DNA from 3 places in the Romboutsia sp. genome. Region 1 is predicted to be linked to each of the others. Evidence: predicted binding sites of a transcription regulator. Region 1 holds the regulator's gene; each other region holds the start of a gene.
What was found. Region 1 encodes HrcA, which represses chaperone genes, less so after heat shock. Its sites were predicted from a motif close to TTAGCACTCNNNNNNNNNGAGTGCTAA; they were not measured.

Region 1 (3,302 bases):
AAGTCCTGCATCTTGTAATGCTCTTCTTGTTGGTTCCATAGTTTTTTCTACCAATGCAGCCGTTAATTCATCAAACTTAGCTCTTGTTAAATCTATATTTAAATGTTTTGGTCCTTCCATAGTAGCTGTTATGAATGGTAAGTTTATGTTTGTAGACATTGTAGATGATAATTCTTTTTTAGCTTTTTCACCAGCTTCTTTTAATCTTTGAAGCGCCATCTTATCATTTCTTAAGTCTACACCTTCAGCTTTTTTAAACTCTTCAGCTAAGTAATCTATTACTATTTGGTCAAAGTCATCTCCACCTAATCTGTTGTTACCAGCAGTAGCTAAAACTTCAAATGTTCCATCTCCGATTTCAAGTATAGAAACGTCGAATGTCCCTCCACCTAAATCGAATACTAATATTTTCTTTTCTTGATCTAATTTATCCATACCGTAAGCAAGAGCTGCGGCAGTTGGTTCGTTTATTATTCTCTTAACCTCTAATCCTGCTATTCTACCCGCATCTTTAGTTGCTTGTCTTTGAGCATCTGTAAAGTATGCTGGAACTGTTATAACAGCTTCTGTTACTGGTTGACCTAAGTAAGCTTCTGCATCTGCCTTTAATTTTTGTAATGTTATAGCAGATATTTCTTGTGGCGTATATCCTTTACCATCTATGTCAACTTTGTAATCTGTACCCATATGAGTTTTTATAGATATTATTGTTTTATCAGCATTTGTAACTGCTTGTCTTTTTGCTGGCTCTCCTACTATTCTTTCACCATCTTTAGTAAATGCTACTACTGATGGAGTAGTTCTCATACCTTCTGCATTTGTTATTATTTGAGCTTCTCCACCTTCTAAAACTGCAACACATGAATTAGTTGTTCCTAAATCTATTCCTATTATTTTTCCCATTGTTTAATTCCTCCTAAAGTAATTTTTTATATATTAATTTTTTATTTTAAATTTTACGTTTGCTTTTATGCAAACATTTTTTATTAGCATAATTAATTTTAAGTACTGTATTGTGTATAAAGTTAATTACTAGCAAGAAACCTTAACCATACTAGCTCTTAGTACTTTAGTTCCTAATTTGTATCCTTTTTGAAGTACCATTACTATTTTATTGGCATCTACTCCTTCTACACTTTCTTGCATTACAGCTAAGTGTAGGTTTGGATCAAAGTCACAATCTAGTGCTTCTATCTCTTGTACTCCAAATTTTGTTAAAGTACTTTGAAGTTGCTTATATACCATATCTATTCCTTGGTACATAGTATCTTCTTTGTTTTCACAAGCTTGAAGTGCTCTCTCCATGTTGTCTATAGCTGGTATTAATTCTCCTAATATCTTTTCATTTGCAAATAATCCTATAGTTTCTTTCTCTTGTTGAGTTCTTCTTCTATAGTTTGAATATTCTGCTTGAAGTCTTTGATATTGTTCATTAAGTACATCTATTTCTTCTTGTAATTTATTTTCTTGTAACTTATCATTTATGTCAGAAACATTATCTTCACAGTTACTTTCTTCAGATTCTTCTATATCTTCAGTTTGAACTTCTTCATCTACTAAAGCATCTACTTCTTCTTTTAGCTCTTCTTGTTCTATATTTTTTTCTTGCAAGATATTACACCCCTCAATTTATTTTTTGTTAAATAATAAGCTCATATAATTTACTATTGCATAAATCCTAGAATAATCCATTCTTGTTGGACCTATAAAACTTATACGACCTACTAAATCTTTATCAATATTGTATGTTGCTGTAACCATACTGCAATCTTGAGCCAGTTCACAATCATTGTCACTACCAATAATTATGTTTATGTTATCTTTTTGAATCCCCTTTGATTTCATCATACTAGCTATAATTTCTTTTTGTTCTAACATGTTTAGAAATGATTTAGCTTTTAGTATGTCATTAAATTCTGGATAACTAAATATATTAGTCGCTCCATTTAAAGAAACTAAAGAGTCTTCATCTGATATATCAAAATTCAAAGCACTTATAAGTTCATCTATAAATGCTGAATATTCACTTATTTCATATTTTATAAATTCAATTAGCCTTGTATCTAAGTTTGTGAAACTTTTCCCTCCAAGCTTCTTAGTAAGATTGTCAGAGATTAAATTTAACTTAGATTGGTCTAAATAAATATTAGTGGTAAGGTTAGCATTTTTTATATCACCTTTGTCCGTTACAACTATTAGTAATATTTTATTATCATTCATCTCTACCAACTGTATGTGTTTGATAACACTTTGATTTACTAAACTTTTAGTCACTGCTACCGTTGTATAGTTAGTAAGCTGAGATAATAGCTTAGATGTTTCATGAATTAAATCTTTTATATGATTTACATTATTGTGTACACATTGTTCCATTAATATCTTTTCTTGATCACTTAATTCTCCTTGGCTCATAAGTAAGTCTACATAAAGCTTATAACCTTTTTCAGATGGAACTCTACCTGCAGAAGTATGTGGCTGAATAAGATAACCAAGCTCTTCAAGGTCAGCCATTTCATTTCTTATAGTCGCAGCACTAATACCTAAGTCATACTTTTTAGATATCGTCCTTGATCCTACAGCCTCGGCTGTTTGTATATAATCTTTAATTATAGCTCTGAGGATATTTAATTTTCTTTCATTCAATTCCATACTACACCTCCTAGCTGTTAGCACTCACTATATTCGAGTGCTAAAAAGATTATATATATTATATATCATTATATTTTATCTTTGTCAACACTTTTGAATTAATTTATGAATTCTACAAAAACACTATTAGATATTTCTCTACCTCTTTGAGTGAGGCTAAATCCAGCTATACTTTCATTTATAAGTCCTTTTTCTTTTAGTTCTTTAATTTGATTACTATATTTTTCCTTAACATCTACATTAAATTGTTTTTTTAAATCATCAAATTTTATTCCTTCATTCATCCTAAGTCCCATAAATATTTTTTCTTGAATTTTATCTTCTATACTTAATTTTTCTAAATTTTCTATAGGTTTTTTGTTTTTACTTAATTTTTCATGATAATCTTGCAAACTTTCTACATTATTATATCTATAATTGATTAAATATCCTGATGCTCCTGGTCCTAAACCAATATAGTGATCACATTTCCAATATAATATATTATGCCTACATTCAAATCCTTCTTTAGCATAGTTTGATATTTCGTATTGATTATATCCATTTTCTTTTAGATAATTTATTGTGTAATTATACATATCTATATCTGTATCTTCATCTGTCATTTCAAATTTATTATTTTCATACATATCATATAATTTTGTTCCCTCTTC
Region 2 (3,302 bases), on a different contig from region 1:
AAATATATTGCTACTCAATAAAAACAATTAAAAAATCCCCTAAATGGGGATTTTTTTATAATGATATTATCATATTCATAAGTTGATTATTTCTTTTTATAAAATCGTCTAATTGCTTAGAATCTAATTCTTTGTTAGCTAATAAAGCTATATCTACTATTTGATTACAAATTAATGATATTTGTTCTTTCTTAGACTCCTCTTCTTTTAAAGAAACTAATTTTTTAATTATTGGACTATTGTCATTTATAACTAAAGTTTTTTCTTCTTCAAAATTCATTACAAGGTTCATTCCAGCAAATTGTGATTTCATTTCAGCCATTCTTCTTGATTGTTCTGATACTAAAATAATAGCAGAAGTTTCTTCACTTCTTAGGCTTTCTACAGAATAAGTTTTTATTCTTTCACCTACTGAATCTTTAAATAAGTTTTCTATAGTAGTTCTTTCTTCTGCATTCTCTATATCTTTTTCATCTTTTAATACATCAGATAAATCTGCATCTATTCTATTAAAGCTAACACCTTGGTTTTTAAACTCTGCAAAAGATATAAAGTGGTTGTCTATTGTAGAATTTAATACTACAGCATCTAATTCATAGTCTTTAAATAATTTTATATATTGAGATTGTTGTCCTTCATCACTCACATAGAACACTTTATTTTCATGCTTTTCCTTACACTTTTCTAAGTAATCATTAAGTGTCATATATTCTGAGTTTATAGTTTTAAATAATATACTGTCTTTTATCTTATCATAGAAGCTTTCATCCTTTAAGCATCCATATTTAATAAATACTTGTATATCATCCCAGAATTTTTCATAGCTTTCTCTTTCATTCTTAAATAATGATTTTAATTTATCAGCAACTTTTTTAACTATATGCTTAGAAATTTTACTTACATCTTTATCATTTTGTAAGAAACTTCTAGAAACATTTAATGGTAAATCTGGACAATCTATTACACCTTTTAATAATAGTAAAAACTCTGGTATAACTTCTTTTATATTATCTGCTACGAATACTTGATTATTATATAACTTAACTTTACCTTCTATAAGTTCAAATTCATTATTTAATTTAGGGAAGTATAATATTCCTTTTAAATTAAATGGATAATCTACATTTAGATGTATCCAAAATAATGGTTCATCAAATGTCTTAAATACATTTCTATAGAATTCTTTGTATTCTTCATCCGTACAATCCTTTGGTGACTTTAACCATAATGGTTGTGTGTTATTTATAGGAGTTTGTTCTTTTTCAGCTTCTTCATTTTCTTTTTTATCTTCTTCATTACAATTATTTAAATAAATATCTACCGGTAAGAATGAACAATATTTATCTATTATATCTCTTACAGTATATTCTTCTAAAAATTCTTTACTATCATCTTCTAAGAATAATGTAATTGTTGTACCTCTTGTAGTTCTATTATCACATTCACTTATTTCATATTCTGTGCCACCTTCACTTACCCATCTTACAGCTGTTGCATCTTCTTTATATGATAATGTGTCTATTTGAACTTTTTTAGATACCATAAAAGAAGAATAGAATCCTAATCCAAAATGACCTATTATATCATTTTCTTCATTCATTTTATCTTTGTATTCATTAAAGAAATCTTCTGCTCCAGAAAAAGCAACTTGATTTATATATTTGTTTACTTCCTCTTCTGTCATACCTATACCATTATCTTCAAATATAAGTGCTGAATTTTCTTTGTTTATAGATACATTTATTTTGTAGTTTTGATTTTTATCCCCTTCTATCTCTCCTAATGAAATAAGCTTCTTATGCTTGTTTACTGCATCGCATCCATTGCTTATAAGTTCTCTTATAAATATGTCTTTATCAGAATATAGCCATTTCTTTATTATCGGAAAAATATTTTCCGTATGTATTGATATACTACCTTTTTGATTTGTCATAAATTATCCTCCTTGTTATAAGTAAATTTTTCTTATATAGGAACCCCTATTAATTATTATTTTAGCATTTTTGTTAGCACTGTCAAGTATAGAGTGCTAATTTTTATCAATTTTTATTAGTTTGCTAGTTGTCTTCCTTCTTCCCAAATAAACGCCTGTACATCATATGTCAGTGGATTCCCTATTGCATCATAAGTTATTTCCTTGCCATTAAATACTATAAGTTTATCCTTCCAGTTAACATCACCATGTGTGTAATTATCAGTCTTTATTTGAGTTGTTGAATCTCATATAAATAAAAAATAGGAGCTCTAAAGCTCCTATTTCATTATCTCGTTTTTCTTTTTAATTTTAACCTTCAAAATATGCATTAAGAGGTGTTTGCAATTTTGTGAACAGTTTCAATATGATTCTAAATGCTTTTAGATATTTCTCTGCTCCATTGAATATGTACAAAAAAATAAAGGTTTTATTGAACATTGTTTTATGAGAAATTTTTTAATAAATGTTGTGAAAGTATAATTTAAATATTAAAATTATTCTAATAAGAATTCTATATAAACTTATATTTGTAAGATTTGAAGAAATAATTTGGATGAACTTTCAACATATTTCAAGTATCTGCAGAAGATAAGAATATCAATATATACTACAAACTCAATAGAAATTTATAACAGATTATTAAGAAAAGTTACTAAATCTAAATCTGTTTTTACATCTGCTATTTATCAAACTATTTTGCTAAAATTTCAACACCATCTTCAGTTACTAAAACCATATGCTCCCATTGAGCTGATAATAGCCCATCATCTGTATATGAAGTCCATTCATTTTCTTCATCTATATAAAGTTCACAAATTCCTTGATTTATCATAGGTTCTATTGTGAATGTCATTCCTGGAACTAATATCATACCTTCATTTGCACTTCCATAGTGGGATACGAACGGATCTTCGTGAAATTGTAATCCTATTCCATGCCCTCCAAAGTCTTCAACTACAGAATATCCATTTGCTTCCGCATGTTGCTGTATTGCTGCACCTATATCTCCTATATGTCCCCAAGGCTTAACCGCTTCTATCCCTTTGTATAGACATTCTTTAGTTACTTCAACTAGCTTCTTAGCTTCATCGCTAACATTTCCTATCATAAACATTCTAGATGCATCTGAATAATATCCATTGTATATCGTAGAAACGTCTACATTTAGTATATCCCCATCTTTTAGTACTACATCTTCACTCGGTATTCCGTGGCATATTTCATTGTTTATTGATGTACATACACTCTTTGGGAATCCTCCATATCCAAGCGGAGCTGGTTCTGCCCCCTGAGATACTGTATAGTCGTGTACTATTTTATTGATATC
Region 3 (3,302 bases), on a different contig from region 1:
TACCACCACCAGCAACTATACCTTCTTCTACAGCTGCTCTTGTAGCGTTAAGTGCATCTTCTATTCTTAATTTCTTTTCTTTCATTTCAACTTCTGTAGCAGCTCCAACTTTTATAACGGCTACTCCACCAGCTAATTTAGCTAATCTTTCCATTAACTTTTCTTTATCAAATTCAGAAGTAGTTTCTTCTACTTGATGTTTTATTTGATTCACTCTATTTTCTATAGCATTCTTATCTCCATAACCGTCTACTATAGTAGTACTATCTTTAGTTACTTTAACTGAAGCTGCTCTACCTAACATAGTTACATTAGCTTCTTTTAAGTCATATCCTAATTCTTCAGATATTACTTGACCTCCAGTAAGTGTAGCTATGTCTTCAAGCATTGCTTTTCTTCTATCTCCAAATCCTGGAGCTTTAACAGCAACAACTTCAAATGTTCCTCTTAATTTGTTAACTACTAATGTAGATAATGCTTCCCCATCTACATCTTCAGCTACTATTAATAATTTTTTACCTTGTTGAACTATTTGCTCAAGTACAGGTAATATTTCTTGTATATTAGATATTTTCTTATCTGTTATTAATATGTATGGATCATTTAAAACAGCTTCCATCTTATCTACATCTGTTACCATATATGCAGATACGAATCCTCTGTCAAATTGCATACCTTCTACAGCGTCTAATTCTGTGTTCATAGTTTTAGACTCTTCAACAGTTATAACACCATCTTTTCCTACTATTTCCATAGCTTCTGCTATTAATTTACCTACTTCTTCATCTCCAGCAGATATAGATGCAACTTGAGATATTGATTCTTTCGTTTCTATAGTTCTTGATTGATTTTTTAATTCTTCAACAGCTACTTCAACAGATTTTTGTATCCCTTTTCTGATTAAAACTGGATTAGCTCCAGCTGTTACATTCTTTAATCCTTCTCTTATTATAGCTTGAGCTAAAACTGTAGCAGTTGTTGTACCATCTCCTGCAACATCATTAGTTTTAGTAGCAACTTCTTTAACTAATTGAGCTCCCATATTTTCAAATCTATCTTCTAGCTCTATTTCCTTGGCTATTGTAACACCATCATTGGTTATAAGAGGTGAACCAAATTTTTTATCTAATATAACATTTCTTCCTTTAGGTCCTAGTGTAACTTTTACTGTATCTGCTAATTTGTTTACTCCAGTTTCTAAAGCTCTTCTTGTATCTTCAGCAAATTTAATTTCTTTAGCCATTTTAACCCCTCCTAAATATTATTCAACTACAGCTAATATATCGCTTTGTTTTAATATTGTATATTCTTTTCCTTCTAATTTAACTTCATTTCCTGCATATTTTTGGAATATAACTCTATCTCCAACTTTTAATTCCATAACTATTTCTTTTCCATCAACAACTCCACCTGGTCCAACTTCAACAACTTCAGCCATTTGAGGTTGTTCTTTAGCTGCCCCTGGTAAAACTATTCCACTTGCAGTTTTTTCTTCAGCTTCTAACTTTTTAATCACTACTCTATCAGCTAATGGTCTTATTTTCATGATCTTTACCTCCTAAATGAATTGTTTATATTAAAGGAATATATAAAATTCCACTCTTGGCGCTTTATAAGTTTAATAAAAAAATTTAAATTTATTACTATTTTTAAACCTTTCTTATGCTCTCCTATAAATTAAAACTTGCTAATTTTTATGTAAAATAAATATATACTATAATAATTTTATCACTCTATCATTAAGAGTGCTAACAATTATTATAGTATACTAATTACCCATAATTTTCAATACTTTTTGTTAAATATTTATAGTATGGGAGAAAATAACCTAGCTATTGATTCTTTGGCCTTTTTGATGATATTTCTCTTATTAAAATCTGCATATTTTATTTCTTCGCTATTTTTCAAATCATCAAAAAAATCTTCTGTCATTACTCTTACAACATCTTCATCATATATAAATGCATTTATTTCAAAATTAAGCATAAAACTTCTTAAGTCCATATTCGCAGAACCCGTTGAAGATATTTTATCATCTATTATAACTATCTTAGAATGTATAAATCCTTTCGTGTAAAGATACACTCTTCCTCCAGATCTTAAAATATCATCAAAGTATGAGTATGAAGCACTATTTACTATTTTGTGATCTGCAATTTTAGGGAAAATTATCCTTACATCCACTCCACTTAATGCTGCACTTTTTAAAGCTCTAAGGATGCTTTCATCCGGTATAAAGTATGGTGTTTCTATATATATATTCTTTTTAGCTTGGCATATAGCTGAGAAATATGCATAGTGTATCGCCTCCCAGTCGCTATCTGGACCACTTGCCACTACTTGAACCATACTATCTCCACAATAATTCATCTTAGGAAAATATTGTTTTAATATAATAATTTCTCTTGTTGTATAGTACCAATCTATCAAAAATATCATCTGTAACATATATACCGAGGTTCCTTCTATCCTAATATGAGTGTCTCGCCAATATCCAAACTTCTTATTTTTACCTAGATACTCATCGCCTATATTTATTCCACCTGTGTACCCGACTTTTCCATCTATAATTACTATTTTCCTATGATTTCTATAGTTTAATTTCCCTCCTATAATAGGAAACTTTGCTGGTAAAAATGGCATAACATCTATACCATTTCGCTTCATTTCATTGAAAAATTCTCGATGAAACCAAAATCTCCAACATCCAACATCATCATATAAAATACGGACTTTAATACCTTCTTTTGATTTTTCTATTAATAAATCTTTTATCTTTCTACCTATATCACTATCTTTTATTATAAAATATTCTAAATGTATATGATCCTTTGCATTCTTTATATCTTTAATAAGATTATCAAATTTTTGATTACCATCTATATATACGTCTATCTTATTATTAGATGTAAATGGGAACATTCCTGTATTTAATAAAATGCTTATTACTCTTTTCTTTGCGTATTCATTTTCATTTAATAGTTTATTCTTTTTTATTGAATTCTTTTCCAACTGCACTAATTCTTCTATTTCTTGTAGATTTTCAAATAATTTTTCTTCCTTTATATTATTAGCTAATTTTTGCGTCTTAAATAACTTTCTTTTTCTTATATTTTTACCACAAACTGCATAAATTACTAGCCCGATTCCTGGAAGCAATATAAATATCAATAACCATGTAACAGTTCTAGCAGGGTCTCTATTCTCAAGTATAATAGACATAGAAATTATGGCTCCAGCTATATAAGATATTATTAAATAGCTTAAAAATAAAAATCCTCCAACACTCATAGTTCACTCCC

Region 2: the regulator HrcA is predicted to act here: its motif matches at 2,007-2,033, upstream of htpG (molecular chaperone HtpG).
Region 3: the regulator HrcA is predicted to act here: its motif matches at 1,726-1,752, upstream of AC11VW_RS01740 (co-chaperone GroES).

The regions. Positions count from the first base shown of each region.
Region 1 covers NZ_JBXKIW010000051.1:106,238-109,539, forward strand. Annotated here, with positions in the region: gene dnaK (molecular chaperone DnaK) at 1-903, opposite strand, end outside; gene grpE (nucleotide exchange factor GrpE) at 1,033-1,611, opposite strand; gene hrcA (heat-inducible transcriptional repressor HrcA) at 1,630-2,649, opposite strand; gene hemW (radical SAM family heme chaperone HemW) at 2,748-3,302, opposite strand, start outside.
Region 2 covers NZ_JBXKIW010000016.1:58,461-61,762, reverse strand. Annotated here, with positions in the region: gene htpG (molecular chaperone HtpG) at 56-1,933, opposite strand; gene AC11VW_RS01840 (methionyl aminopeptidase) at 2,667-3,302, opposite strand, start outside.
Region 3 covers NZ_JBXKIW010000016.1:30,426-33,727, reverse strand. Annotated here, with positions in the region: gene groL (chaperonin GroEL) at 1-1,243, opposite strand, end outside; gene AC11VW_RS01740 (co-chaperone GroES) at 1,262-1,546, opposite strand; gene cls (cardiolipin synthase) at 1,807-3,291, opposite strand.